Regions from separate parts of the Shewanella sp. MEBiC00475 genome, predicted to be linked through region 2. Evidence: riboswitches for the same ligand, from Rfam matches in the RefSeq annotation. Region 2 holds a riboswitch; the other holds the start of a gene.
What was found. Region 2 has a riboswitch for thiamine pyrophosphate ahead of thiC (phosphomethylpyrimidine synthase ThiC). Riboswitches for the same ligand answer to the same signal wherever they lie in the genome.
Positions count from the first base shown of each region.

Region 1: linked by a shared signal. The riboswitch ahead of FCN25_RS18190 (TonB-dependent receptor) and the one ahead of thiC (phosphomethylpyrimidine synthase ThiC) in region 2 are both predicted to bind thiamine pyrophosphate.

Region 1 is NZ_CP039928.1:4,089,476-4,105,141, reverse strand. It holds gene FCN25_RS18205 (phosphotransferase) at 1-430, opposite strand, end outside; gene pnuC (nicotinamide riboside transporter PnuC) at 467-1,177, opposite strand; gene FCN25_RS18195 (hypothetical protein) at 1,183-1,443, opposite strand; gene FCN25_RS18190 (TonB-dependent receptor) at 1,498-3,699, opposite strand; TPP riboswitch at 3,757-3,863, opposite strand; gene FCN25_RS18185 (YcfL family protein) at 4,033-4,425, opposite strand; gene FCN25_RS18180 (PaaI family thioesterase) at 4,489-4,956, opposite strand; gene FCN25_RS18175 (PaaI family thioesterase) at 4,953-5,462, opposite strand; gene hinT (purine nucleoside phosphoramidase) at 5,462-5,815, opposite strand; gene FCN25_RS18165 (M61 family metallopeptidase) at 6,020-7,780, shown strand; gene FCN25_RS18160 (LuxR C-terminal-related transcriptional regulator) at 7,863-8,495, opposite strand; gene FCN25_RS18155 (bifunctional protein-serine/threonine kinase/phosphatase) at 8,763-10,547, opposite strand; gene FCN25_RS18150 (NarK family nitrate/nitrite MFS transporter) at 10,660-12,126, opposite strand; gene nirD (nitrite reductase small subunit NirD) at 12,137-12,463, opposite strand; gene nirB (nitrite reductase large subunit NirB) at 12,460-15,063, opposite strand; gene FCN25_RS18135 (ANTAR domain-containing response regulator) at 15,286-15,666, opposite strand, start outside.
Region 2 is NZ_CP039928.1:4,297,985-4,313,650, forward strand. It holds gene FCN25_RS19035 (LysM peptidoglycan-binding domain-containing protein) at 1-1,513, opposite strand, end outside; gene gloB (hydroxyacylglutathione hydrolase) at 1,659-2,438, opposite strand; gene FCN25_RS19045 (class I SAM-dependent methyltransferase) at 2,611-3,390, shown strand; gene rnhA (ribonuclease HI) at 3,443-3,916, opposite strand; gene dnaQ (DNA polymerase III subunit epsilon) at 3,994-4,722, shown strand; gene FCN25_RS19060 (TIGR03503 family protein) at 4,733-6,079, shown strand; tRNA gene FCN25_RS19065 (tRNA-Asp) at 6,371-6,447, shown strand; gene FCN25_RS19070 (TonB-dependent siderophore receptor) at 6,782-8,926, opposite strand; TPP riboswitch at 9,184-9,283, shown strand; gene thiC (phosphomethylpyrimidine synthase ThiC) at 9,490-11,490, shown strand; gene FCN25_RS19080 (bifunctional hydroxymethylpyrimidine kinase/phosphomethylpyrimidine kinase) at 11,496-13,172, shown strand; gene FCN25_RS19085 (HesA/MoeB/ThiF family protein) at 13,169-13,975, shown strand; gene thiS (sulfur carrier protein ThiS) at 13,962-14,189, shown strand; gene FCN25_RS19095 (thiazole synthase) at 14,192-15,001, shown strand; gene thiH (2-iminoacetate synthase ThiH) at 15,003-15,666, shown strand, end outside.

The sequences.
Region 1 (15,666 bases), 210 kb from region 2:
ATAGTGTTGTTAATAAAGGAACAGCATCAACGCTTAAAATTGGCTTGTTTTGTCCATTCTGCAGAGATGAGTAACTGTTAATCGCTGAAAAAATTGACCAGTCGATATTGGGTTGATGAATAAACTCACTTAAATATAGTTGGTTGTCATCACTGACCCAAACTAGGGTTGGGGCAATGTGAGCCGCAATAGCCGTATGCCAACATTCTATTTCGAGTGTCCTATCACACCAATTACTATGGCGTTGGTTAACCCTTAAAACCTTATCGCCATCATCACAAGATAACTTAATATTAAGATTACTGATCCCTGCGTTGAGCAATGATATGGCGGTACATTGTGTTTCAAGTCTATTAAACAACGCCATTGGCATTGTTTTCGTCATAATGTCGAGCACATCAATGGGTAGAGATAACAAGGGTTGGGACATCAAATATTTTCTCTAATGAAATGGTATTGTGGTTGGCTATGCTCCAACCACCTCTTGACTCGTATTGTCTTGCGTTATTATATGATGACGATATTTCTTACGCCACATCATGTATCCACCAACCGCCATCGCGACATATAAAACAAACAAACCCGATGTCAGCATTAAGCCTTTTTGAAAGTAAAGGTAAATAGACACAAAATCAATGACGACCCAATAGAGCCAATTCTCCAGCACTTTTTTCGCCACTAGATAGGTTGTTACTATAGCAAAACAAGTGGTTGCCGCGTCGACATAGGGAAATGCTGCCGACGTGTAATGAGCCATACCATATCCCACCAGCAAAGATACTAATGATGTAGCGCCGATGAGCCTAGCATGTGTACTCCAAGACCAACTGGTAATATTAAGATGATTCGTTTCGATGTTGTGCTGAGTACCATTTTGCAAATCTGTATTGTGCAAATTACTTTGCTGAGACGGTGGCACGTGCAACCACAGCCAATAACCATATACCGCCATCCCCATATAATAAATATTAAGGACTGACTCCATCAATAACGATACATTCCAAAATAGTACAGTATAAATGGCGGTACTAATAAATGCTGCAGACCAGCACCAGATGTTAGTCCGCATGGCAAGAATTAAGTAAGCAAGCGCTAGCATAACGGCAACAGCCTCCCAAAACGTCATTAATGACGCTTCATTAAAGGCTTGTTGTAGCGTTATAAATAGATCATTCATTGCAGTTATTCGCTATGAGCAAGATCGAGCTCACCACCAATAAATTTACACACAAAAACAGCTTTACCCCATTTTTTATGTGCAGCTTGCATTTCAATGGCTAACATCGACATTACATCGGCATACTCACCGCACACTTGAGTTGCCATCGCGTTAGTGACTCGTTGAATATTGTCATAACTATCCACTCTGCCGATAAACCATTGGATCGGATCAAGATAGTTTTCATTAAACGGATACATGCTGATTTCTGCAGTTAACTTCATCTTTTATTCCTTATTAAAAGCCGCTACAACACAGGTTGCAACGGCCTCAAGCCATTACATAAATTGAACTTCTAATGTTACGCCCATTTGGCGTGGGTCGCCGTAACGAATATATTGCTTGTCAGCCCAGTCTTGATCTGGCTCATTGCCAAAATAAAAACCACGCACGCCATATTGTTCATCAAACAAATTGCGGCCCCATAAATATGCCGACCATGTTGGCGTTTCATAGCCTAAGCGAGCGTTATAAATGGTATAGGCTTCTGACTGAGATTCATTGCTGTCTGAATAATAAAACTGGCTTTTACCACTGGCATTCACGTTTGCAAACCAGCCTGAGTCTGCAACATAGGTCATACCTGCACTGTAAGTAAATTTAGGCGAATGCGCTAAGTCGCGGCCAGATAAATCGACGGTAGAACCGTATTTGTCACTGTATTGATATTGGCCATATTCGGTTTCTAACCAACCGAAACTGCCATAAAATTCAATGTTTTCTGTCAAATACCATTTTGCATCGAGTTCCGCGCCATAGTTATTTGAACTGCCTGCATTTTCGGTAAATAGAATAAACCGCTGTGGGCTATCTGGATCTTGTAAAGATGCGGCGACTTGTTGATCTTGGCGATCCATATAAAATAGCGCCAATGTAGAATCCACTTCTCCGTCAAACCAGCTCGATTTCAAACCGACTTCATAGTTATATAAAATCTCAGTGTCGAATTCTTTCTTGTCTGACAATTCAGCAGGTAATGTCATATTAAAACCACCCGCTTTATAACCGCGAGCAACACGAGCATATGCATTGTGATTATCATTAATGACTTTTGACAATGCTATATGGCCTCCCCACATATCTTCTGATGGGGTAAAATTATCTTCGTTAGTGTCACTATAATCAGTATCGCGACGCTCGAAACGCAACCCTGTCGACAATAAGTAATCATCGCCTAAATGGCTGTCTAGTTGAGCAAATACAGCATAGTTTGTCGCATCATAGCTCGACTGTAACACTTCATCAGGGTAAGAATTGTACTCGGAGTACAAGTCGTTATCTTCTTTTAAATTCATTGCGTACACACCCACTAACCAGTCAGTGCTGCCCGCCCAGATACGTCCAGCCGTTTTTGACGACAAGCGAAACTCTTGAGTAAAAGTTTTACGGTCACCCTTTTTATCCCAAGTATAATCATAAACGCATGGCTCACTGCCAACAGGATTGTAGTCATCGTCATACAAAGTACATTCCTTGCTTGCCCAATACTCTGGATTTGCCCAATCGCCATCATAACCATTGTGATGATCTGTTTGTGCAAATGAAGTTAACGAAGTGAAATCAAATCCTTGCACTCCAGTATAAATGAACTTAATTCCTGTCCCTGTGGTTTTTTGGGTATCAACCCCAGGTTGGTCGGTTAAGGTGTTAGTGCGATTGTTGTCCAATGTCCACACATCGTAACCATTATCAAAATTGGCGTGCAATAAAGTTAAGTCGATTTGTAAGTCATCAGTCGCGTACCAACGGAACTTAGCCCTCGCCGTTAACTCATCACGTTCATTGGTATCATTACGGTTAAGATAGAGGTTGTCACGATAGCCATTTTGGTTATGTTGTTCTAGTGATACTCGGTAGAGCAATTTACCCGAATCACTGAGTGGACCAGAACTAAAGCCAGAAAGCGTGCGAAGGTTGTCGTCACCTAAACTGACTTTTGCCCCATGTTCAAATGATTCTGTAGGGTCATTACTTTTTAAGTAAATTAATCCGGCTAACGCATTAGCACCATATTGGGTACCTTGTGGACCGCGCAAGACTTCAACTTGCTGCATGTCATACATGCTCGATACCATACCAAGGCCAGATAGATCGATATCGTCGACCACAAAGCCTACGGATGAGTTGGGTGCACCTTGATATTGTTCTTGTTCACCAACACCACGAATTTGGAAATATTTAGGACGAGAACTGCCACCAGACCAATTAAAGTTGGCAATAGAATTGAGCACATCTTCAAAATGTTGCGCCCCTTCGTCTTCTAGTTGCTGTGCATCAATAACCGTCACACTTGACGGCATTTTATCAAGGCTGATATTACTAAAGTCAGCATTAACAACAATCACTTCCATTTTTTCAGATTCAGGTGTAACGCGCTCAACATCAGCGGTTTTAGCCATAGCAACAGGCGAGCTCAATGCTGTAATAACAGCTAAAGCAATTGGCGTGTGGGATAACCCAGTAGAATTTTTCGTGAACATAGGACCTCAAATAATTATTTTGAGATCCGGCAAGAGTAGCGAATAAGAGGTGCACATAAAGATAGTGTGGCCCATTCCTACGCCGGTATAAGCCGGATCAGGTTCTAAGGGTTCGTCATAAAGACATCTCAGTTCAGTTTTACTGAACACCCCTTGGCGGTCATAATTATAAACTATCTACAATCTGATTACACGAACAGTCATACATTTTAATAACACAACATATTCTGGGTATTGAAGCTAACACCTTGAAGATAAATAAAGTGTTAGCCTTAAAAATTTTTGCCCCTACCGGTTAACTTGAGTTAGGTTAACAACACTGACGTTATCTAATTAATAAGAAAACGTTTCGCGTACGTAAATCTCAAAGCGAATTGCTTGGGTATTTGGCGCCACACCACTCACTTGTAATTGTTGCATGCCATGTAATTTAACCGATTTCCAACTGCTTGCTTCATCTTCAACAGTCAATCCGTTAGCATCAAACCAAGTGAATTTATATTGTACCCGTAAGTCGGTACTGGATTTACTTTGAATTAATGCCGATGCTTTAAGTAAATCAGCCACCATGTGTGATGAAATATTTGTCACCTTGATGTCGCTCGCAAATGAGGCGCTATCAACTCTAACCAACCCACTAGAATCGACAGCAATTCCCGCAGTATTGTGTGCGCATGCACTCAGTAACAGTGCAGAAGCGATAAAGCATAATGATGTTATTTTCATACTATAGTCCTTCTAATAAACTGGTTAAATTAATCTTGTGGAACAATAAAACTCACTACATTGCTAATCCAACAAAAAATGAGCTCGTGCTGTGGCAATAAGTTGTTTACGGTTGGTTTGCCAGCAGTTAATGCTCACGTTCGCAACTCGACGACCTTGGCGAGTAATTTTACATTCGGCAAACGTATCTTGATGCAAACCGGCACGTAAATAATCAATCGAGAAATCAATAATTTTAGGCACTTTTTTGGCTTGCATAAATACCATTAATTGCACAATTGCCGACATTTCCATAAACCCAGCAATTACCCCTCCGTGAATCGCCGGCAATATTGGGTTACCAATATTGTCATCTTTAGCGGGTAGTCTAAATACCATTTCATCGCCAAAACGGGCCACAGACATACCAATGAATTGTGAGTAAGGTACTTTCTCAAGTAGGTAACTATAATCATTTAGTTCAATGGCGCGTTTAACCACATCTTGAACATCTAAACCCTTTGCTGGATCTATTTTGCTTGGCTCGCTCATGATTTAGCCCCCGGCAAATTACCCATTAACGCTTGACGAAACTCTTCACCGACCATTTCAGGACTAATGCGCATAAATGAACCCACAGCATGAGCAATAGGCTCATCAATGCTGTCTTGATAGGCAATCGCACGGGTAAAGGCAACGCTTGACGATAAACGATAGCATTCAGCAAAGGCATAAACTGATTTATGTGGCTCTGCAGGTTTCATGTAATCGACACGTAAATCCAATGTTGGAGACAATTCTAACGATTGATACTTTTTCAAAATGGCACATACCACTGCGGTGCCGCAAGCAGTATCGATCAAGGTCGTGATCACTCCACCGTGAATAACTCCGGTGTCAGGGTAACCAATAATATCTTGACTGTAAGGCAGCTCAATTAACACATGATGCTCGCTGGCTTCTTGCACCGTAAGCCCTAAACGACGACATTGAGCAAGTTGATTAACAAAACGGGTAGCAACTTCTGTTAATGGAAAAAAATCACTGTTAGTTTTCATTATCCGCGACTCAGCATTGGGCCTAATGGTTTGCCCCCTAAAAGATGCATATGAATATGATACACCTCTTGACCGCCATGCTTATTACAATTCATTATTAAGCGATAACCGTCTTCTGCAATACCCGCTTCATCAGCAAGTTTTGCCGCTACTGTTATCATTCTCCCTAATGCTTTTTCATCAGATGCTTTAACATCATTCGTTGTCGCGATTAAATGGTTAGGAATAATCAAAATATGCGTAGGAGCTTGCGGAGCAATATCCCGAAATGCGGTGACTAACTCATCTTGGTATAAAATATCCGCTGGAATTTCACGGCGGATAATTTTGCTAAATATGGTTTCTTCGGCCATTAGGAGGATCCTCATTAAATAACTGCATTGTAACTATTGATAATACTATCAAGTCTTTGATCTATCACTCCAGTAAAAACGCTTTTTATGGTTAATATTTTACCTAAAATGGGATTCGTTTGCTTAAGTGAGTCAATTTTGGCAGCATTGGTTATTATAGCTCAATCGTTTTGATTGCGACTTGCCACTCATTCGGAATTCTTTATGCATTATCATATTCATGCGGTCGACCCAAAAGCTCATTTATTTGAAGTTACCTTTACGCTAAAAAACGCCAATCCATCTCAGATTTTCTCATTACCGGCATGGTTACCTGGCAGTTACATGATCCGCGATTTTGCTAAAAACATCATTGAAATTGATGCCAAAGAGAATCAACAATCACTTTCGGTCACTCAATTAGATAAACAAACGTGGCAATTGGATAACCAAGGTAGCCACATTAGCTTGTGCTACCAAATTTATGCATGGGATTTGTCTGTTCGAACAGCGCACCTTGATACTAATCATGGTTTTTTTAATGGCAGTAGCGTGTTTCTAGCCGCTAATGGCCTTGAGTCTCAGCCACATAAGGTCACCATTGCCAAGCCTGCTCTTGCAAACTTAGCTCATTGGACGCTGGCCACCAGCATGACGAGAACAACCGGCGAGCAATTTGGTTTTGGTGATTTTAGCGCAGAAAATTATGACGATTTAATCGATCATCCAGTTGAAATGGGTGAACTCACCATCGAAACATTTTATGCGGCCGGTGTTCCACACGATATCGTTCTCAGTGGTAAACACCGAGCCAATATGGCTAGATTGGCCAATGATTTAAAAGCGATTTGCGAATATCAAATCGATTTGTTTGGCACTCCAGCACCGTTTAAGCGCTATGTATTTATGACAACGGTTTTAGATAATGGTTTTGGCGGCTTAGAGCATAAAGCATCTACTGCATTGATGTGTTCGCGTAATGACTTACCCTTGTCGCTAGATGCGCCTGTGGATAAAGGTTATCGCACTTATTTATCATTATGTAGCCACGAATACTTCCACTCATGGAATGTTAAACGGATTAAACCAGCTGAATTTACCCCATTTGATTTATCACAAGAATCATATACGTCTCAATTATGGGCGTATGAAGGCATCACATCATATTACGATGATTTAATTACTTTTAAATCACAATGTATTGATCAAGCAGGTTATCTCACCCTGCTCAGCCAAATTATGACTCGAGTATATCGAGGCCAAGGCCGTTTTAAGCAAACGTTAACGCAATCAAGCTTTAATGCGTGGACCAAATTTTATAAGCAAGATGAAAATGCCGCCAATGCCATTGTCAGTTATTACACCAAAGGGGCACTGTTTGCATTATTTTTGGATTTAACCATTCGTATTGAATCTCAAGGTAAGCACAGCCTAGATGATGTAATGCGAACGCTTTGGCAACAATACGGCTTAACTGGCATCGGAACCGATCCGTTTAGTCATCAGCGAATTGTCGAAACGATACTAAACCGCCCTTGTGATGATCTATTTGCCTATCTTAATAACTGTGATGATATTCCGCTTGAAGCTTTATTGGCTCAGGTCGGGGTGTCCATGACTCTTCGAGCAAGTGAAGGTAATACTGATTTAGGTGGCGGTGATGCTAAGGGGTATATCAATGGCTTTGGTGCTAAAACAAAGACTGAATCAATGGGTTTAAAAGTGTTAAGCGTAATCCAAAATAGTCCGGCACATCAAGCTGGCCTTAGCGCTGGAGATTTATTGATTGCAGCAGATAACTTACAAGTTACCGCACAATTTGAACAACAACTACAAAACTTACCCATTGGTGAGGTACTTACCTTACATTGGTTTAGACGTGATGAATTAATGCAAGGACAACTGCCTATTCGTGAAGCGGTTTTAGACACGGTTTCTCTTAGCATCAAGGATGCTAATAAAACAATGCTCTGGTTAGGTTGTTAACGACAAAGCCAAATAAAAAATGGGTACCAATTCAATTGATGCCCATTTTTATTACATTTCAATCTTAAAAATACCAAAGATATTATATTCTCACCTCATGCATGTGAGTTTGCGCCCATGCAATTGCTTGTCCACGACTAGACACCCCAATTTTTCTAAATGCTCGGTATAAATGGGTTTTAATAGTTGATTCGCTGACAAATAGCTGATTAGCAATATCTAAATTAGTACTACCAGATAATAAAGTCTGTAATACTTCACGCTCGCGGATGGTTAACGGTTCACTGTCCTCGTCATTTTCATCGTTCAGGGCTGAACGTAATAATTCTTGAGGAATGACTCTACGACCTTTCATGATGTTATTTAAGCCAAGACTAATTTCGTTTAAGCTGCTGTCAGCATAAAATACCCCTAACGTCGTTGTGGGGTGAATAAGAAATCGAGTATCGAGTTGTTTAGGGAAATTGATAAAGACGGTATGGATAGAACAATATTCACGTTCAATAAGACGCTGTAATTGATATACCTGTTGTAAGTCAATGGTTGATAAGTCAAAAAATACTATTGAAATAGGTTCTACAGCTAACATTTTGGCCATAGAGCTTGGCTGGCTTTTAGATAATTTAGCTAAAAACTCTTGCGGCCAACGCCAATCCAATAAGTCTGTTAACAGCTGAGACCTTGATACTATCATCCAATTTACGACTTTAAACATTTCATACACTCCATGTGATTAAAATACATGACTCAATGCCAAGCCTATATTCATACACGGTAATACTAACAATCAGCACCTCATCTGCAAATAAGCCAAAAGGATAGCTATAAGAACAAAAATAGACTTTAGTACTAGTGTTTGGTGATTATCTTAATTCTGATCGATTTAACTCTATTTTAGTTAATTAGATTGAATAATGCATAAATTAGATAACATAAAATCAAAATGCTTTACTCAAGTAAGCAATTATCGTTAATCGCTTAATCAAATAAGTAAACTGGCCATCAATGCTAAAAACAGAACGATAGAAATGATTTGCCAGAAACGAACTGGGTTACGGTTAATTAACGGAACAAAATGCTTAGCATTTCGATTTAGACTTGCAGTTGTTAATTGATGAATAAGCTCACAGGTATCAGCTTGACGTAAATTAGGTTCAATATTAAGTGCTTTTTTTAATGCCAGATCAATCCACTCTGGTACCATAGGATTTAATTTATGCACGCTAACATATTCTAACCGTAAATAATCTTGCCGATTTCGACAACGTTCCAATTTACCTTTAAAAGGTAATTCCCCTGCCAACATCTCAAAAGCAATAACTGCCAGAGAAAATAAATCGGCGCGCCCATCAGCTTGATAACCAAGCATCACTTCTGGAGCGGTATAATCTGCAGTACCAAGAATCCGATCACGCGCTAACGGACTGCTTATTTCCGCAATGCCCTTAATGTAACAAGAACCAAAGTCGATAATTTTTACCACTCCCTCACGCGTAATAAAAATATTATCGGGTTTTAAATCTTGATGCAGCGTTTCACGGCGATGAAATGCTCTAATGCCTAATTCGATTTGTTTGAGCAGTAATAACACGTCTTCCACTGGCGCTTTTTTATGCTGAGTTAGCCACTCTGCTAAGCTTATTCCTGATAAGAATTCGGTTAAATAGTACAAGGCAGACTTCGTTTTATGTTGCTCGACCATCTTGACCACATGCGCACTATTGATACGTTGACCCGTCCAGCTTTCTAACATGAATCGTTCAATATAAGCAGCATCGTCTAAGTAATTTACAGAAGGGGTTTTCATACAAAAAACTTGGTCGTGCTCATTGATTACCCGATACACTTGGCTGCGCTGTGATTGATGGATAATATGGGTAACCTGATAACCATCTAGCTTCATTCCTTCACTTAACGGTGGCGGAAATGGCTGGCGCGATAAACTATGATACACATCATCGATAGCTTGTTTAGGTAATTGACTCACACTTAAAAGCTGTGCACTAAGGTTATCTTTGCTGCCTAAATCAAACGCTTTTCTAATCAAAGTTTGGCAAAATTGCTCACATAAATCATCTGTTAGTTGCGGGTATAATTGGCAAAACGCGCTTAACTCTTGATGTATGGCAAACTCAGTTAATTGGTCATGAACTCCGTCAGTTGTCATTAAATACAGATCATCGACTTCTACCGACAAGGTTTTGTAATCAACATCTAATTTTACATCCATCCCCAATGCTCGAGTAAGATATTGGTTTGATGAGCTAATATTGGCACTATGATCATGACTTAATTGAAGTAACTCACCACGGCGAAAACGATAAATCCTCGAATCACCCACATGAAGCATGTGCACAGAACAAGACTTAAACACCAATGCACTAAAGGTACATACAAAACCGCGCCTAGCATCCCGATAATCTTGCCCTAATCCATATAACCAACGGTTTAATGCAGTTAATACTTTAGTACTCGATGTTTGTACACTCCACGTCTCTGGAGTGGAATAGTAATCCGCTAGAAAGTTACTGACACTAATGGCTGAAGCATGTGCGCCCCCCTCAGCGGTACTGACACCATCACTGATCACACTCACAACACCCTTCGACATGAGCGGTATCCCTGAAGGAATACGAATTCCTATTGCATCCTCATTTTGTAACTTGCGGCCCTTTTCGGAAGCTTGGCCAACAACAAGCTGCAATGTTGCTGCAAAAGGAAGCATATCATCATTATCCAGTGTTTTTTCTAACGACTTTTCAGCCATATAAGCTCTCGTTGTTTGGTTAAAAAGTTTGTTACATAAAAACTCAAACTGCATAAATATAAGCAGTTTGAGTTTTAATCACAACGTCTGTAAATATCATTTGAATCAAGTATTAACTTACGCTGATTAACGTCACTTCACCTTGTTCGTTTACTTCAGCAATATGACCTTTGGGTTCTTTCATAAAAAATAATGTCACAAAGCCAAATATGGCACTCACTGCAATCACATAGAAAAACACTTGAGTAGACACTAACGAGTAAACCGTTAAGAAAAATACGGCACCAACATTACCATAAGCTCCTGTCATACCGGCTATTTGACCCGTTAAACGGCGTTTAATGAGAGGTACTGCAGCAAATACAGCACCTTCGCCACCTTGAACAAAGAACGAACAAGCCATGACAACCATTACAGCTAAAGTTAATGACCAAGATGAATCAATTTGCGCGACCGATAAATAACCGATAGCCAGACCCGCAGTGAGGATAAGCAAGGTAGTTTTACGACCAAACTTATCACTTAACCAACCACCACCAGGACGAGACATGAGGTTCATAAAGGCATAACTTGAAGCCAACATACCAGCTTGCGCCATCCCCAGTTCAAACGTTTCGGCAAAGAATAGTGGCAACATGGACACAACGGCAAGCTCAGAGCCAAACGTAGTGAAATACAATATATTCAATACAGCAACTTGCTTAAACTCATAACGTTCAAATTCTGGGACTTCAATTGAAAACAAGTGTTTGTTCACTTGATACGTTTGATAATAATCAAACACAAATACCACGACTAAACCAAGATAAATAAGATAAGTGACATCTTGAGTAAACATACTCACACCTGCAGGAGACAACTTCCAACCCAACAGGGCTAACGTCGCATACATAGGGACTTTCATAATGATCAGTAGTACAAAATCACTTTTGCTAGTCACTTCTAAGCCACCACCTTTTTTCGGCTTAAAGTAGGTTGAACCTTTTGGGGTGTCGGTAACGTTGAAGTAATACACAAACGCAAACAATAAGCTCATTAAACCGGTAATACCAATGGCATAGCGCCATCCGTCAGGGCCACCAAAAGCAAGTGCAACGGCAGGTAAAGTAAAGGCTGCAGCGGCAGAACCAAAGTTACCCCAACCACCATAAATACCTTCTGCAGTACCCAACTCTTTAGCCGGGAACCATTCACTCACCATACGAATACCAACCACAAAACCGGCGCCAATAAAGCCAATCAGAAAACGTGCCAAGGCTAATTGCTCAAAGGTATCTGCCACTGCAAACATAAAACAAGGTATAGAACAAATTCCCATCAATGCTGAGTAAGTGATCCTTGGACCATATTTATCGGTAACCATGCCAATGATAATCCGTGCGGGAATGGTTAACGCCACATTGAGGATCAACAAGGTTTTAATTTGCGATTTAGTTAGCCCTAAACTGTCGGCAATCACACTGACTAACGGGGCGGCGTTAAACCACACCACAAAAGTAATAAAAAAGGCCATCCAGCTCAAATGCATTATTTTCATTTTACCGCGAAAAGAAAACAGATTAAATTTTTCAGCACTCATATTGCCTCCTTTATGACTGAGCTAAGACAAAAACATTGCCTTGTTCAGTTTTAATGTCGAATGGTTTAGCGACTAAATCATCATTTTCAATACAACGTCCCGTATCCAAACGGTAATGTTGTTTATAGAGAGGCGAAGCAACACAAAGCTCACCGTCAATTTCACAAATCAACCCTCTGGCTAACAAGCTCACACCACTAGCAGGATCGATATTATCAAGGGCAAACAAACCGTCATTACCGAGGTTAAAAATAGCCACTGCACGACCCGCTACCCAAGCCGCTACGCCAGTGCCTTTCGGCATGTTTGCTTCGCTGCACACATTTATCCAACTCATACTAATTCCTCCACTGCGGGTTGTTCGATATCATCTGTAATATCTTTAACGGCAATCGTTCCTGCCCCAGCATCTTTAATGCTAGGGAAACGTTGATCTCGAATACGTTGATAAGCATTAGCATCTGCTGTTGGTGCATCATTTGGGTTAACAAACTCATTAAAGCGAGCCAAAAACTCAGGTTGATCAAGACTGGTTTTCCATTCACATTGGTATGTGGCGGCAATATGATCCATCTGTTGCTCTAAGGTCGAGTTGATCCCCAAAACATCATCAATAACGACTGATTGTAAATAAGCTAGACCACCTTCTAAAGAGTCCATCCAAGTAGAAGTCCGCTGTAATTTGTCAGCGGTTTTGACATAAAACATCAAAATACGATCGATGTACTTATATAGGTCTTCGGTGGATAAATCGGTAGCAAATAAATCACCATGACGAGGACGCATGCCACCATTTCCGGCAACATACAAGTTCCAACCTTTATCGGTTGCAATAATCCCAATGTCTTTACTTTGAGCTTCTGCACACTCCCTAGTACAACCTGACACTGCAAATTTTAATTTGTGCGGACTGCGTAAGCCTTTGTAACGATTTTCTAAATCGATAGCGAAACCGACTGCATCTTGTACGCCATAACGACACCAAGTACTGCCAACACATGACTTAACTGTTCTTAGTGATTTGCCATAGGCATGGCCAGTTTCAAAACCAGCATCAATGAGTTTTTTCCAAATTTCAGGTAACTGCGATAGCGGTGCACCAAACATATCAATGCGCTGTCCACCAGTTATTTTGGTATACAGGTCATATTCTTGGGCAATTTGGCCCATAGCGATGAGTTTTGTTGGGGTTATTTCACCACCAGCTACTCGCGGTACAATAGAATAAGTACCGTCTTTTTGGATATTGCCTAAGTAAGCATCATTGGTGTCTTGAAGTTGTACATGGCCAAGATTTTGATCCAGCACATAATGATTTTGTAGGCTGGCAAAGATAGATGCGGCTGCAGGTTTACAAATTTCACAACCATATTTGTGGCCACTGGCAGAAGGTTTGCCATGCTGAGTGATTAAGGTATTAAAATCATTAATGCTTTCCACTTGGCATAAGTGATACAAGGCTTGTCGGTCATGATCAAAATGGGCACAAATCCCAGCATTAAAATCGAGCCCTGCAGCTTGCAACGTTTGATCAATAATTTTTTGAACTAACGGCGCACAACCACCACAACCCGATGCTGCGCGAGTGCATGATTTAATCTCGGCTATTTTATGGTTACCCGCATTAACAGACTCGACGATGTCACCTTTGGTTACTTGATGGCAAGAACACACAATAGAAGTGTCTTTTAAATCAGCTTCATTTTCAGCACCGGCTAGCAATAACTCAACCGCAGAACCTTCAATCTCGTCTTGAGATAAATAGGCATCGAGCAAGCGACTGTAATCGCTGTTATCACCAATTAACACCGCACCTTTTAAAAATTTACCGGTTTCGTCTAACCATAATTTTTTATAAATGCCCGCTTGGTTATCAGATAACTCAACAAACTGTGCATTATCAAAACCACGGCTAGCACCAATTGCGGCTACATCAACACCCAACAACTTCAACTTGGTGCTCATGTCTGCACCGGTAAATGACTGTGAAACAGTATTTGATGCTAATGAGGCAATATGGGAAGCCACAACACGGGCCATTTGATAACCTGGAGCCACTAAACCAAATATTTTTTGCTGCCATAATGCACATTCACCAATAGCATAGACATCTGGCGCAGAGGTTAAGCAGTAATCATCAACTTCAATACCGCCACGTTCACCAATATTGATATTTGAAACACGTGCTAATGAATCTTGTGGACGAATACCGGCAGAAAAGACAATCATGTCAGTTTCAAGATAAGATTCATCATTAAAGGTCATTCTATGTAATGCCGTTTCACCGTCGATAATCGCGGTGGTGGCTTTTGATGTATGAACACTCACGCCGAGTTGTTCAATTTTACTACACAACAAATCACCCGCTTTGTCATTTAGCTGAACGGGCATCAATTGTGGCGCAAACTCAACAACATGGGTTTTCACTCCGAGTTGTTTCATGGCATTAGCGGCTTCTAACCCTAATAATCCACCACCAACAACAACCCCAACTTTGCTATTTTGCGCAGCAGCTTGAATGGCCTCAAGATCTTCAATGGTGCGATAGACTAGACATTGAGCGCGATCGTTACCTTGAATCGGAGGCACAAACGGAAATGATCCTGTAGACAGTACGAGTCGATCATAATGGTAATTATCACCTTGGGCACTCGTGACCGTTTTAGAGGCTATATCAATTGCGGTTATAGGGGTGTTTAAGTGAAGCGAAATGCCCCAGTCTTGATAGTCTTGTGCACTGGTTAACATTAATGGATCGGCACTACCGGTCTCAAAATATTTTGACAATTGCACTCGGTCATAGGCTGGACGAGGCTCTTCTCCAAACACATGTACATCAAACGTTTTATTAAGCCCTAAACTACACAATTGCTCAATAAAGTGATGACCTACCATGCCATTACCGACGACCACTAATTTGGGTTTTGAGACTGCCATATCCTACTCCTTCATGCCACGGACTGTAAAAAAACAAAATGGCGCCAACTCCGCTTAAAGAGTTGGCGCCATTGCCAGTTACAATCCCGATTTTTTAAATTTTACTGTTTGAACATAAATGGTTTAAAACCATTATCGACATTCAGTATCATACTGTGATGTTGCAGGCTTTATGCCAACAAATAAAAAACTATAATTGATTGATTTACCTTAAATTAAAACTTAACAACCTTTACGTTGTGACGATAACTTGTCCACTTTAGGGATAATCGCACCAACATGAGGCGCACCATTATTGCTCACAGCTAAAGTCTCTGGTGCCAACGGACTTTTTTGCGGTCTGGCCACGGCAATAATTTGTGCCGACATTTGTGCCAAAGACAACCCTTTTTGCATCGCTTGTTGTTGAATAATCTGATGTGCTTTAGCTTCATCAAATCCTTGCGCCATGACAATTAATTTTGCCTGACTGAGCAGTTTTATACTGCGAATTTCATCATCCAATTTCTTAAATTCAGCTAAGGTTTTACTGGCAGCATCAAAACGCGCTTGGGCCAAACTTATCACGCTGGTTAATCGATTTACCGTTAACATCTCTGGGAT
Region 2 (15,666 bases):
GGATCAAGGTACTTTTTTCTAGACTGTTCCATTCAATGAGTTCAGCGACCGTAACTTTGTATTTTAGTGCTATTCGCGCTAGCGAATCGCCAGATTGTACTCGATAGTTAACCGTTTTCTCATTACTTGCAGTATTAATAGAAACTTCATTAGGATAGATAACTAACGATTTACCAACGCTCAAGGTAGATTGTTTTTTAAGGTTATTCCACTTACTTAATTGCGCCACACTGACTTGATGAGTTTGGGCAATTTTCCATAATGAATCACCGGACTTAACGGTATAAGTTTGTTTATTTACGCTAGATTTGATCACCGTTTTACGAGCTAGAACCTGGTCTGCAATCATAGTGACTAAGTCTGGATCTTTTGCTGCAACAGGGATAATTAAAAACCTACCAGCAATAATATTATTTCCTTTAATACCGTTGCTGCTTCGTATTAATGTGGCTGTTGTTTCAAATTGATCGGCAATTTCACTAATACTGTCGCCAGATTTTATTTTATAACGAACCCAATTAATCCTGGAGTCTGGTTCGATAGTTGCTAATGCTCGTTTGAAGGTTGCAGCTTTTTCGCTAGGCACAATTAAGTGATGTGGACCTTGCGGGGCTGTTGCCCAGCGCTTTAAACCTGGATTAATCGCTTTTAAATCACTTATGTCTATTTGAGCGAGATCTGCTGCTAAGTTTATGTCTAATTGGCTTTCAATATTGACGACTTCAATTTGAGGTGAGTTATCAATTGCCGCTAAATTGATACCGTATTTATCAGCATGTTTGATGACATCTGCCAACGCTAACAGTTGGGGGACATAGTGAGTCGTTTCTCTTGGAAGAGATAAAGACCAAAAATCTGTGGACTTTCCTCTGGCTTGGTTATGTTTAATCGCATTGAATACCCGGCCTTCACCTGAATTATAAGCAGCAATGGTGTATAACCAATTTTGCCCCATTTTGGCGTATAGATATTCCATTAAATCTAACGCGGCTTTTGTTGATGAGGCAACATCACGACGTCCGTCATACCACCAATTGGTTTTTACACCAAATGACAACGCTGTCGGTGCGGTTAATTGCCATAAACCAGAAGCATTACTCGCTGAATAGGCTAGTGGATCAAAACCACTTTCAACTATAGGTAATAAAGCAAGTTCTATGGGTAAATTACGTTGTTTAAGCTGTTCTACTATGTAATATAGATATGGCTTAGCACGTTGAGTGACAATTTCTAAATGTTGTGGATTATCGATATACCATTGGCGGTATTGGTTTACTAATACATTATCAACAACCGGGAAATGCATTTGACTGTCGATCCTGACCCATAAATCATTTACTTCTGCGACTTGTTCTTCAATTTGCTCAAGGGTTACCGTAGACGATTTTTTATTTTTAACGTTAGTGTTAACGGTCTTGTTCGAACTATCAGAATTTGGCTCTGCAGTATGGAGTGTCTGGCACCCTGTTACAGCCAGCATACAGCCAGCTATAATAATAAAGTTAGCTTTCATTTGAAGATACATTACCCCAAGTTCTCAGGCTTACATAAAATGGAACATACCAAATGCCATTGAGACTCTTTTGGTCATGCTAATTCAATTTTGCATTGTAGATTAAATCTTTTAGCTTGTCTTATTAAACTGTTTTCATGTTAAATCAAAAACTATCCTTCCATAACCTTAGTTTGGTAAATGTTTGAATATTATCTATTTTGTTTAATTTAAAATGAGCTAAAATTGCGATCTGAGTCTCATTTATGTGACAACGTAAAAATGGATTGATGGCTTTTTCAATGCCTATTGAACTCGGAATACTCGGTATATTTTGTGCTCTTAAGCGTTTGACCGTATCAGCATACTCAATCAATTGCTGATTTTTGGGTGTGACATGTAATGCAAAATCAATGTTTGCCTGGGTGTATTCATGTGCACAGTACACCTTGGTGTCATCGGGAAGTTGTGCAAGCATTGACAGTGATTTAAGCATTTGCTCTGGAGTACCTTCAAATAACCGTCCGCAACCAGCACTAAACAAGGTGTCACCGCAAAATAAGCTTTGCTGCATATAATATGCAATATGTCCTAAGGTGTGGCCCGGAACGGCCATTACAGTTGTTGCGCCTAAATCGGGGATGTCGAGCGTTGTTTGCGATTCAATACTAAGAGGATATGTTAACCCTGCGATCTTCTCATTACTTGGACCATATACCTTCAGAGTATGGTTAAAATGTTGTTGAAGCAGTGTAATACCGCCAGTATGATCTGCATGATGATGGGTGATTAATATCCCGACTAACTCAAGATCGGTGGTCGCGATATAATCGATAACACTTTGACCACAGCCAGGGTCAACAACATAAGCAAAACGGCTGCTTTCTTGATGAATCAACCAAATGTAATTGTCGTTGAACGCTGGGATTGTATGAACGTTAAGCATAATCTAACTCGAGTGGTGATTGACTATCTGTTAGGGTAACGGATATCGTTAAATAACGCCAAGTGAAGTGATACTTCAAAGTATTATTAATGGTTAGCTTAAAATTAAATAAGCTGTGGTAAAGTTTGTTTAGTGAATATGATATTTTTCAAAGTGAAAGTTGGCGGGCTCAATGTTAAAACCCCTTATTTGGCAAGATTTACCTTATGGTGAATTGTTGCAAGCCGAGATAGAAGCTAAGCTAGCACCTTGGTGGCCGCGGATATTTGGTTATCATTTACTAAAAGTGGGGGCGTTAAGCAGTCAGCTGAACAGTTTACAATGCAATATTGCACGCCATTTTTCTGTTTACGATGGCGTCGGTGCTAGTATTCAGGCCGATACCCATTATTTACCGATACAACAAAACTCAATTGACGCAGTTTTAAGTTGCTTTTTACTTGAATTTGAATCTGATCCGTATCAGATTTTGCGTGAATTCGATCGGGTGTTAATCAAAAGTGGTTATATTTTCATTATTGGTTTTAATCCAATAAGCCCTGCTTTTATTGGTAAAATTCTGCCTAAATATCAAACTCAACTACCTTGGGATGGACAGTTTTTTATGCCATCAAGAGTTAAAGATTGGCTTGGATTATTGGGTTATCAAGTATTGGCCGACGAACGTTTTATGTACCATTCGTTATTAGGACAACGTGGCGCTAATATGTCTTATCAAGCCAACAAACCTTATCAATCTTCATGGTGGCAAAAAAGTATTGCTACCTGGTTGCCGAGTACCGGCAGTGTCTATTTAATTGTCGCTCGGAAAATGACGATTCCGCTCACACCAATCAAAGATAAAGCAAAATTAAAAACGCCTAACTGGTCGCCCGCGCCATCTGCAGGCCGAAGTGGTTTGACTCAAGATGAGCATGTTAAAACACCCATATTGAAATCTGCAAAATTATAAAAAAGCACAACAAACAAGCAATATACGTAAGTATTAATTGAGAACATGTTAGTTATTCTGGTTGATAACCTTTATCAGGTTGTTGTGGTTTAGCTTCGGCGGCTTTTCTTGCTAATACGTCACAGCGTTCATTTTCTATATGGCCGGCATGACCTTTTACCCAACGCCAATCAATCTTGTGTAATTGGCTGACCGTGTCTAAACGCTTCCATAAATCGACATTTTTCACCGGTTGTTTGGTTGAGGTTATCCAGCCTTTTTTCTTCCAACCATGGATCCAAGTCATAATACCTTGACGCATATACTGACTATCGCTAGTTAAAATAATGTTGCATGGTTCATATAAGGACTCTAACGCGATTATAGGTGCTAAAAGTTCCATACGATTGTTGGTTGTTAATGAGAAGCCATCGGCCATTTCATGGTGCTGATGTTTATATTTCATGACCACACCATAACCACCGGGTCCGGGATTTCCTAAGCAAGAGCCATCAGTAAAAATATACAGCTGTTTGAGTTCGGCCATCAAGTTGTTACCATAGCGAAATATTCGCGCCAGTATACTTAATTTATACGAAGGTGAGGGCTGAAAGAGTAAAAAATATGAACATTATTTCTAGTGCAAGTCGTCAAGTGATTCTTGATACTGAAACCACAGGTATGAACCAAGCGGGTGGACCGATTTATGTTGGTCATCGCATTATTGAAATTGGTTGTGTTGAAGTGATTAATCGTCGCTTAACGGGTAGAACGTATCATCAATATATCAATCCTGGTCAGGCAATTGATGAAGAAGCCATTCAAGTTCATGGGATCACTAATGACCGCGTAGCTAATGAGCCGCGTTTTCATCAAATAGCCAAAGGTTTTATTGATTTTATCGATGGAGCGGAAATTGTCGCCCACAACGCTAACTTCGATGTGAGTTTCATGGACCATGAGTTTTCAAAACTCAACCCAATCGGACCGAAAACCAAAGAAATTTGCAGTATTTTAGATAGCTTGGCAATTGCAAAGCGTCTGCATCCAGGGCAAAAGAATAACCTAGATGCATTGTGCAGGCGTTATGGTATCGATAATGGCCGCCGTACTTATCACGGGGCGTTACTCGATGCGGAAATCCTTGCTGATGTTTATTTAATTATGACGGGTGGACAAATTAAGTTTAATTTGTCCAATGAAAAAGCGGGTCAAGAAGGCGGCGGAATAAAAAAAATCGATCCTGCTGCGTTTAATCTTAAAGTCGTTGGTGCATCTGCCGATGAAATACTATTACACGAACAACGACTTGACCTCATTGCGAAGTCAGGTAAATGTCTCTGGAGAGGATAAACCAATCTTTATGAGTGCCACTCGCGCCGGTTATTTTGCTATTCCTTGTTTATTGTTGCTAAGTCTTATCTTAGTTTGGCAGCCTAATGCCCAAGCCTCTATGGTTAGCGCATCAAAAGCTGTAGAACTTAAAAATCGTTTCCGAATCGATCATATGGTCGATAATTTAACGTTAGTGATTCAACGTAGATATGGTTCTGCACCGGTGGTGGTGATTTTACCTGACGGCAGCAAATGGTATTCAGATCGCTACCCGCAAACAGTAAAGTGGGTCGATGGTATTGCTGGCGATATGATTTACATTGAAAAGCCGATGCCAGGTCCATGGCAGCTATTAGGCAGTGTGGTTGAAGGATCTACAATTCAAAAAATTTCTAAATTAGATATTGAAGTACAACCTTTACCACAACCACTTTATAAAGGCGAAAGGCTAAAAGTAACAGCAAAACTTTTGGGTGATGATTTAACCATGAGAATGCCAGGGTTAGATTATATGGTGGAATGGACCGCACGTTTTGCCAGTGAGCATATTGTTAGTGATGATAATTTTGCTACAGGTACCATTATTGTCGGAGCATATAAAGATAATGGTGAATTGTTGGACGAAGCTCCAGATGACGGAATTTTTACTGGAAGCCATAATCTACAACAACCAACTGGACATTATATCCTTAATGTCACGGCACGAAATAATGTCTTTGAGCGTGAATATGAGATGTCGTTTGAGCTTTCTCCACAACCATTAAAAGCTGAAATGGTAGCTAATAAAGATCTATCCAAAGGCATATGGAAAATACAATTATCGGTTGATGAATCTGCGGTGTTGTTAGAACAAACTCATTTTGAGTTTGAGTTAGTTGGACCTGCTGGTTTGATTATACCGGTTACTTTACAAGCAATGACGAGTGCGAAACAAGTTTTATACTTACCGAAAGTCACTGAATTTGGTAGTTATCGAGTCAAGGGGACTGCCGTATCAACCACAGTTGATGGCCGTGAAATAGTGCTTTACCTACCTGAAATGTTCTTTAATTTTATTGAAGCTCCCGTTTCAATTACAGCAGAATCTATTAAAGTGATCGCTGAAAAAGCGGCAATTCAAGCCGAAATTGAAGAAGAAGTCGCCAAAGATAATGCGCTGTTCTGGATAATTATCATTAATGGCATACTGCTGTTAGTTGGTATTGTCAGTTTAATCGTGTGGCGTAAGAGACAAACACTCGCTAAAGCGATGGCGGCGGCCGAGTTAAGGTTACAACAAGAACCACAACAGCCTGAAAAATCAATTGAAACACTTTTGGACACTATTGATTTGGATGACATTGATTTGAGTATACCCGATGATAAAATCGAATAAGTTGAAGTGGATGAGTTTTGTGCTAAATAGTGTGGTTTGCGTGATTTTTAGCCAAATAAATAGGCGAAATAAAAAATAAGTTGACGATAAATAAGCACAACATTATTATTCATCGCACTTGTATGGAATGGTAGTTCAGTTGTTTATATTACTGGCCTGTCATGCTGAGGGACGCGGGTTCACTGTTTTAATATCAACGTCCGCTCCGCTATTCAAGTAACTGTTTGCATTTAATAAAATAGGTAATATTTATTCTATTTTCGTTTTTATTAAGTGTATACAAACCGTTTTGGAGCGGTAGTTCAGTTGGTTAGAATACCGGCCTGTCACGCCGGGGGTCGCGGGTTCGAGTCCCGTCCGCTCCGCCAAATAAGAAAAAAAGCCTCTACAGCAATGTAGGGGCTTTTTTCTTATGAAAAATCAAAAGATTTGGTGTTTTTACTTAGCCAGAAATCAGCCATATAAGCTAATGTTAGTGTATTTATGTAATTCCATCGCAGATCAATAGAAACCGGCCTGTCATGCCGGAGGTCGCGGGTTCACGGTTTCAACATCAGCGTCCGCTCCGCCAAATAAGATGAAAGCCTCTACAGCAATGTAGAGGCTTTTTTCTGTCTTAACATCAGCAGAATTGCTGTTTTAGGTTAGCCAATAATGTGGTAATTATTACAGGGCATCGGCTTATTACTTATAGCTGATTAACTAGAACGCGTAACTTATATTCAATTCTAGTGAGCGACCCGAACCGGCTATTTGTTGAAAACCGTTACTGCTGTCAGCTTTATAATCAGCGATACTGACACCGCCCAGTGGCAGTTGATAATACTCATCCAGTAGATTTTTCACTGCAATAGTCATTGTGGCATAATGCCATTTAATACTGCTGCTTAAATTAAGCAGTGAATAACTGTCAGTTGTGTTTTCTAAACGCTGTTCATCCACGCGATCTTTACTGGCAACCCATTGCCAACTGATACTATTTTGCCAATAACCTAGCTGTTGTTGCAAAGCTAGCTCTGTTTGCAAAGGTTTTATTTGATACAGCGGTTGGTCGTTGTCATCTCTTTCGCCGCGCGTTGTGTTGATGTTAGCGTTAATGAGCCATTTACCCGTGTCGTTGTCTGCTAGTTGATATTCAGCATCAATGCGTGCACCAAACAAGTTAGCGTCCACATTTGTAAACTGTAAAATATGACGACTATTACTATCGATGCTTGTGCGATTAAAACTGCTGACCACATTGGCATCAATAAAATCGTTAATGCTGCTGTACCAAGCTGTTGCACTAAATGCTAAATCATCTTGTACTAGCTTGTAAGCCATACTCAATGTATGTGCAGTTTCTGCACTAAGGTCTGTGTTGCCTATGTAGCCGTTTGCATCGCCATACCAGCCAATCATCGTTGTCGCCATGGTGCTTTGGCCCCAACTGTATCGCTCATATAAATTGGGTGCGCGGTTCTTTTGGGCTAAACCAAGCTCTATCACTTCAGTATCGCTGAGTTGATAGCGAGCAAGAAGGGTCGCATCGATGTTATTGTCATTGCGCTTTCGATAGAGGCCATTAAATTCATCTGCGGCTATGGCATTAACATTGGTCATGCCCATCATGCTCATTGTGTTATAAGGCTGAACCTCACCTGTGCTGGTTGATACGTATTCATAACGAACACCTGCAGACAGCCACCAACGTGTATTAAGTGTTTGTTGCCACTCGCCATAAATAGCTGCACGTTGGCGTTCGCCATCATTAATATTGACATAGTCATTGGGGCCCATCATGGCTGAACCTTCAATCGCAGGCCATGTATCATCAAGTTGATAAACATAATATTCTTGGCCAATTAATAAGGTGCTGTCTGAGCTCATTGGTAGCTGCCAATGCAGTTGGTAACTGTAATCTTTACCCTTAGTTTTCATTGGCATCATGCCGGTTTTTTCATCGGTAAAGAAGCCCATTTGATGCTCTACATTGTGCCAGTTTGCTTGGGCGGTGAACTCGCCTTCGTTTTCAAGTGTTCGTTGATAACGTACTAATGCGCCATAACTGTCATTATTCGTCATGTCCATATACTGGTTTGCAAAACCTTGAAAGGGGATATGTTGATGAGTCAGTTTGACTGCAACTTGTTGAATGTCATCTTGCCAAGCAGCGGTTAATGCATGATTTTGTGATTGGTACAAAGTGTCTAGTACTTTATCGCCATGGCCATCTGTATAGCTGTTTGCATCTTCAAATGATCCTTGGTAACTAAAGCTTAATGTTTTACTTGCTACAGTGGCATTTACACCTGCGAGAATGGCGTCATTAGTGCTTAGATAACCGCTAGATATGTTACCACTTTGCCATGTCACTGTATCGCTATCGGTAAATACAGGGGTTAAGCTAGTGACGTTAATTACGCCAGCAATGTTATCGCCACCGGCGCTCACCGGAGAGACTCCAGCAACCACTTGAATCGAACTAATTTGATTGGCTGACACATATGAAAGTGGCGGGTTCATCTGGTTTGCACATGATGAGGTAATGTCACTGCCATCAATGAGCACTTTGATCCGATCGCCCATCATGCCATTTAAAATCGGTAATGCAGATACGCCACCCGCTTCAGAAAAATCTACACCTTGTTTATTTAATAAGTTTTGGGCAGAACCGAGTAAATCGTTATTGGCCGCTTGTCCATGTACTTCAACCCGCTCAATGCCTTCACTATTTTGCTTATCGTACTGCTCAGCCATTACTGGTTGTGTAATAGCAAACATTACAGCCAATGAAATTGATGAGTAAACCCATGGGTAATTTGTATTTAATTTAATGGTTTGGATTGCTTTATTTACCAACGTCATCACCTTTATTGTTATTTTTTCAACCTTTGATGAATATATTTCAAAGGTGTTTATCAGTCTGTTAAATTATAACTTGCTAATAAATATGATGAATGCGACATAGTGTCGCACCTTGATAAATACCTGTCTGTGGTGATAAATGAATCATGGAGATATCAATGACACTGCATCAGTTTCTGACATGTGGATTGATTACTTTTGTATGAAATGATTATTTTAGTGCTTGTTATTTAGCAACAAGCTTGCTTATACTGCGTGACATCTTGTCGGAGTGCCATTATGGCTGAGACCGTTTATTCGGGATCCGTTGAACCTGATCAGGCTAGAACCTGCGAAGGAAACAAGCGTAATAATCATGATTATTGGGAAGATAAATAACGTATTAACACGATTGTAATTGGACGTTTACCTCCGAGTTTTTTATCGGTTTATATTCCAGTTACGTTATTACATTAGTATTTTTCTATGTGATTATTGACTTAAGCAATAGCTTTTTTATTGTTTACTGCTGCTATCAACACCTCTCCAGACAAGCAACTCTACTCTTAATATTGAGGTTGCTAATGTCAAATCCAAACCGTCGTCAAACTCGAGCTAACGCTCAACAATTTATTGATACCCTTAAACCGTTACAACATCCTAACTCGGAAAAAGTTTATTTAGCGGGTAGTCGTGCTGATATCAACGTCGCTATGCGTCAGGTTAATCAAACTGATACCGTTATTGGTGGTACCGACGCTGCACCCATTAAACAAGCCAATCCACCAATCATGGTTTATGACTGCGCGGGTGCTTATTCTGATCCTCTTGCTGATATCAACGTGCGTGAAGGCTTACCTAAAATCCGTCAAGCATGGATTGATGAGCGACAAGATACTGAGCAATTAACGGGTGCAACCTCTGGTTTTGCCCAACAACGCCTGGCCGACGATGGACTCGATTATTTACGCTTTGACGCCCTTGTCGCGCCTAAACGTTCCAAGAAGGGTAAATGCGTGACCCAAATGTATTATGCTCGCCAAGGTATTATTACCCCCGAAATGGAATACATTGCCATTCGTGAAAACATGGCTCGCGCTGAAGTAACTGATAGCGTGTTGACGCAAAAATCGCCTGGTGAGACTTTTGGTGCGCATATTGGGCAACTTATCACTCCTGAGTTTGTTCGCGATGAAGTCGCCCGAGGTCGAGCGATTATTCCGCTGAATATTAACCATCCTGAAACTGAACCTATGATTATTGGGCGTAATTTTTTAGTGAAGGTGAATGCCAATATTGGTAATTCTGCGGTGACATCTTCGATTGAAGAAGAAGTTGAAAAACTCGTATGGTCAACCCGTTGGGGCGCCGATACGGTCATGGATTTGTCGACTGGACGTTATATTCATGAAACGCGTGAGTGGCTTATCCGTAATTCGCCTGTGCCGATTGGTACCGTGCCGATTTATCAAGCATTAGAAAAGGTTAATGGCGTTGCCGAAGACCTCAGTTGGGCGGTATTTAGAGATACATTGATTGAACAAGCTGAGCAGGGCGTAGACTATTTTACGATTCATGCAGGGGTGTTATTGCGTTATGTACCCATGACCGCCAAACGCCTTACCGGTATTGTGTCGCGTGGCGGTTCAATTATGGCTAAGTGGTGTTTAAGTCACCATCAAGAAAGTTTCTTATATGAACACTTTCGAGATATTTGCCAAATTTGCGCCCAATACGATGTGTCGTTGTCGCTAGGGGATGGTATGCGCCCAGGTTCAATTGCCGACGCCAATGATGAAGCGCAATTTGCGGAATTAGAAACCTTAGGTGAATTGGTCAAAATTGCATGGGAATACGATGTGCAGACCATCATCGAAGGCCCTGGCCATGTGCCAATGCAATTGATTAAAGTCAATATGGAAAAGCAATTGGCCCTTTGTGATGAAGCGCCATTTTATACCTTAGGCCCACAAACAACAGATATTGCGCCTGGATATGATCACTTCACCTCCGGTATTGGTGCAGCCATGATGGCTTGGTACGGCGTGGCGATGTTGTGTTACGTCACCCCTAAAGAACACTTAGGTTTGCCTAACAAAGAAGATGTAAAACAAGGCTTAATTGCTTACAAGATTGCTGCCCATGCTGCTGATGTCGCTAAAGGTCATCCAGGTGCACAAGTACGTGATAATGCATTATCAAAAGCCCGCTTTGAATTCCGTTGGGAAGATCAATATAACCTAGGTCTTGATCCTGATACCGCTCGTGCTTACCACGACGAATCGTTACCACAAGAATCAGCCAAAGTGGCTCATTTTTGTTCAATGTGTGGGCCTAAATTCTGTTCGATGAAAATAACCCACGAAGTACGTGAATATGCCGCTAATCTTGAACAAGCTAAAGCACTTAAGATTGAAGTATCTTCCGCTAGTGCTTATCAAGCTCAACATTCGACTCAAGCTCTTAATCCATTTGAGGCGATGGCTAAAAAGTCGGCTGAATTTAAAGCATCTGGATCGGAGCTGTATCACGACATCAAACCAGTTGCCCCGTTTGATACCGACTTAGCTGTAGAGGTTGAATAATCGCAATGAATTCATCGAGATTTGTCAGTGAATCCATAACTCAAACCCCACCCATTGTCTGGACCATAGCTGGTTCTGACAGTGGTGGTGGTGCAGGGATTCAAGCTGATTTATTAACTATACAAGACTTGTCGTGTCACGGGTGTAGCGTAATAACCACATTAACCGCACAAAACTCAGTTAGTGTGAGTCTTGTTGAAACCGTTTCTGAATCCATGTTGTTGGCTCAGTTCAGCAGTTTACTCGTGGATTTGCCGCCAGTTGCCATTAAAATTGGCCTGCTTGCATCCCAAGTACAAGTAGACATATTAGCTGGCTGTTTAGCTCAAATGCGTGTTACTCAGATGATGGTACCTTTTGTGGTGCTTGATCCTGTCATGGTCGCCAGTAGTGGTGCGAATTTTAATCCTATCTATCTCGATTTTAGCCCTCTCATTGGCTTAATTGATTTATTAACACCTAATCAGCACGAATTGAAACGTTTATGTTCTCAGTATGCGTTAGTAAAAGATTGTGATGTCGATAACAAGGTTGCTCAGCAACAGCAAATGATCTCCGATGCCAAATTGTTATCCGATACATTTAAATGCCATGTGCTTGCTAAAGGTGGTGATGCTCAGTGGCAGCAACAATATGCAATAGATGTTTATGTGAGTAAAAATGTTAAAGGCGCCAGTATTGCACACAGTAATGCGGTGTTTATGCTAAGTAGCCAGCGGATAGCAACCACCAATAATCATGGCAGTGGTTGCACATTATCATCTGCAATTGCGTGTTTTATTGCCCATGACTTCGTTATTCATGATGCCATTGTGCTGGCAAAAGCCTATGTTAATAATGGACTCGCTTTAGGTGTAAGCCTCGGCCAAGGACCTGGTGTCTTAGCCCGTACTGGTTGGCCTGATGATTTAGGGATGATGCCATCAATCAAGTTGGTATCTTCTGAGCATCTCGCTGATGATTCGTGCAAGCAAGCTGCACCTAATAGTTTTAAATCGCTGCATCAACCCTTGGGGATTTATCCTGTTGTAGCTGATATCGATATGCTTAAACAATTGTTAAAAGCGGGCTGTAAGACGGTTCAATATCGTGCCAAGTTAGCTATTAATATCGATACTGATGACAGCCATGTATTAGAACGATTAACACTCGAAGCTAATATCATTGAGGCCATCAAACTAGGTCGCAAATTTCATGCTCAGTTGTTTATTAATGATCATTGGCCATTGGCGATTAAACACGGTGCGTTTGGGGTTCATTTAGGCCAAGAAAATATGGCAACTGCAGATTTAAGCGCGATAGCTGCTGCTGGAATGGCGTTAGGGCTATCGAGTCACAGTTATTTTGAAGCCTTATTAGCGCACCAATGTTCGCCTTCATATATTGCTCTTGGGCATATTTTTGCTACCACGACCAAGCAAATGCCTTCCACGCCTCAAGGACTCAGTAAACTTAAACGTTATGTTAGTTTATTTGCACGCCATTATCCGACAGTCGCAATTGGCGGGATAGATCTCAGTAATTTGGAGTTTATTGCGGATACCGGCGTTGGTGATGCTGCTGTTGTTAGAGCTGTAGCCACGGCTAACGATCCAGCGAAGGCGTATCGAGCCTTGCATCATAAATGGTTGCAGGTTACGCGGCCTTTGGCAAAAGCCTGTTCACCTCAGGAGGGCTTATGAATTCTCTATCTGGTCAGGATTACATTCAGTATTCACGCACCATGCTACTGAGTGATATTGGAGAAGCAGGGCAGCTTGCCATTATGAATAGCCCTGTAGTGATCATCGGTGTAGGTGGCTTAGGAAATGTAGTGGCGCATTATTTAGCTGCAGCGGGTGTTCAGCAAATAATGTTAATTGATCATGATGTGGTGGAATTATCCAACTTACCAAGGCAACTCCTGTTCCGGGCATCTGATATTGGCCAAGCAAAAGTCAATATTGCAAAAAGTGTACTGAGTTATGCTTACCCTCAAATCAATATCGACGTGTTGGAACAGCCCATTACATCAGCGCACTTTAAGCAGCTTGTTAAACTATTTACGGTAAAACCTGTGGTGTTTGATTGCACTGATAATGTTAGTGCGAGGCAACTGATAAACCAACTGTGTGTACAGCATCAGTTAACCTTGGTTAGTGGTGCCATTAGTGCATATCAGGGGCAATTATTTTGTATTGATTTTTCAAGCACACATTCACACAGCGGTTGCTATTGTTGTTTATATCCACTTGATACACCCATTATGCAAAATTGTACTCAAACTGGCGTGTTTGGGCCCGCCGTGGGCATTATCGCCAGTATGCAAGCGCTGGTGGGCCTGCAGCACATCTGCAATACCTTTACGCAATACGGTGTTTTACATCGATTTAATGCTCAGGATTTACGCTGGCAGTATGCAAACATGAGTCAAGACCCACAGTGTGAAGTGTGTCATCAATATCCATTAACAGATCATCAGGAGCGGTCTAATGATACAAACTGATCCCCATGGGGTAATAACCCTGCACCTCAATGGTGTCGAGCAACAAGTTCGGGCTAATTTAAACTTGGCTGAACTACTGATACTCAGTGATTTACCCACTCAAGGAGTGGCCGTTGTGGTCAACGATACTGTTATGCCTCGAAGTCGTTGGATGCATGTATTGTGTCAAGCCGATGACAATATCACCGTTTTTTATGCCGTTGCTGGAGGTTAATAATGTTAACGATAGCCGATCATCAATTTTCGTCTCGGTTACTCACTGGAACGGGAAAATTTTCAGATCACAATACAATGTTACAAGCGATAGCAAGTTCTGGGTCGCAGTTAGTTACTTTAGCGATGAAGCGGATTGATTTAACCCGCGGTCATGACAACTTACTCGGTCCTTTGCAAAGTCTGGGGGTTAAATTATTACCCAATACCGCCGGTGCGCGTAATGCTAAAGAAGCTATTTTTGCTGCTGAACTAGCTTATGAAATTCTGGGTACTAAATGGATTAAACTTGAAATTCATCCCGATCCCAAATACCTCATGCCAGATCCTATTGAAACATTGATTGCGGCTCAATACTTATGCGAACAAGGCTATATTGTTATGCCTTATGTGCATGCCGATCCAGTATTGTGTCGTCGCTTAGAAGAAGTTGGTTGCGCTGCGGTTATGCCACTCGGCAGTCCAATAGGCAGTAATCAAGGCTTAGCGACGGAAACATTCTTAAGCATTATTATTGAACAGGCCAATATTCCGGTAATAGTAGATGCCGGCATTGGCGCACCTTCACAAGCTTGTAGAGCTATGGAAATGGGCGCAGCAGCAGTATTGGTAAATACCGCGATTGCAAGTAGTGCCAATCCCCAACAAATGGCTAAATGTTTTGCTGATGCAGTTGCAACAGGAAGACAAGCATATCTTGCTGGATTAGGGGCAGTGAACAACCATGCTAACGCGACCAGTCCTTTGACCGGATTCTTGTCAGAACCAACAATCAATTCGCTTGCAAAGTCAGTGAATGGTAAGGGGGGATAGCATGACGTATTCAAGCGTATTTTCGCAATTAGCCCCCGATGCATTATCGATGAAGCTGTATTCGACTACCGTCAAAGAGGTTGAGCGGGCTCTACAAAATCCAAGCGGTAATCTTGATAGCTTGTTGGCATTATTATCTCCTGCCGCAATGGCATATATTGAACCAATGGCGCAACAAGCCGTTCAGCTGACTCGGCAGCGATTTGGTGCCAATATCGGCCTTTTCTTGCCTTTATATTTATCAAACCTGTGCGCCAATGAGTGCGATTATTGTGGTTTTAGTATGAGCAACAAGGTCAAGCGCAAAACTCTTACTCGTGATGAACTAGAAGCCGAAATGGCGATTATTAAACAACGAGGCTTTGATTCGATATTATTAGTATCTGGTGAGCATGAAACTAAAGTTGGAATGGGGTATTTTGAGTCGGTGTTACCGTTAGTTAGCAAGGCTTTTAATTACGTGGCAATGGAAGTTCAACCATTGGAGACTGATCAGTATCAGCGTCTTGCCAAATTAGGTGTTGATGCCGTTATGGTATACCAAGAAACCTATCGTGCTCATACTTATGCTCAACATCATACTCGCGGTAAAAAACAAGATTTTATCTATCGCTTAGATACCCCAGACAGAGTGGCTAAAGCCGGCATCGATAAAATTGGCCTTG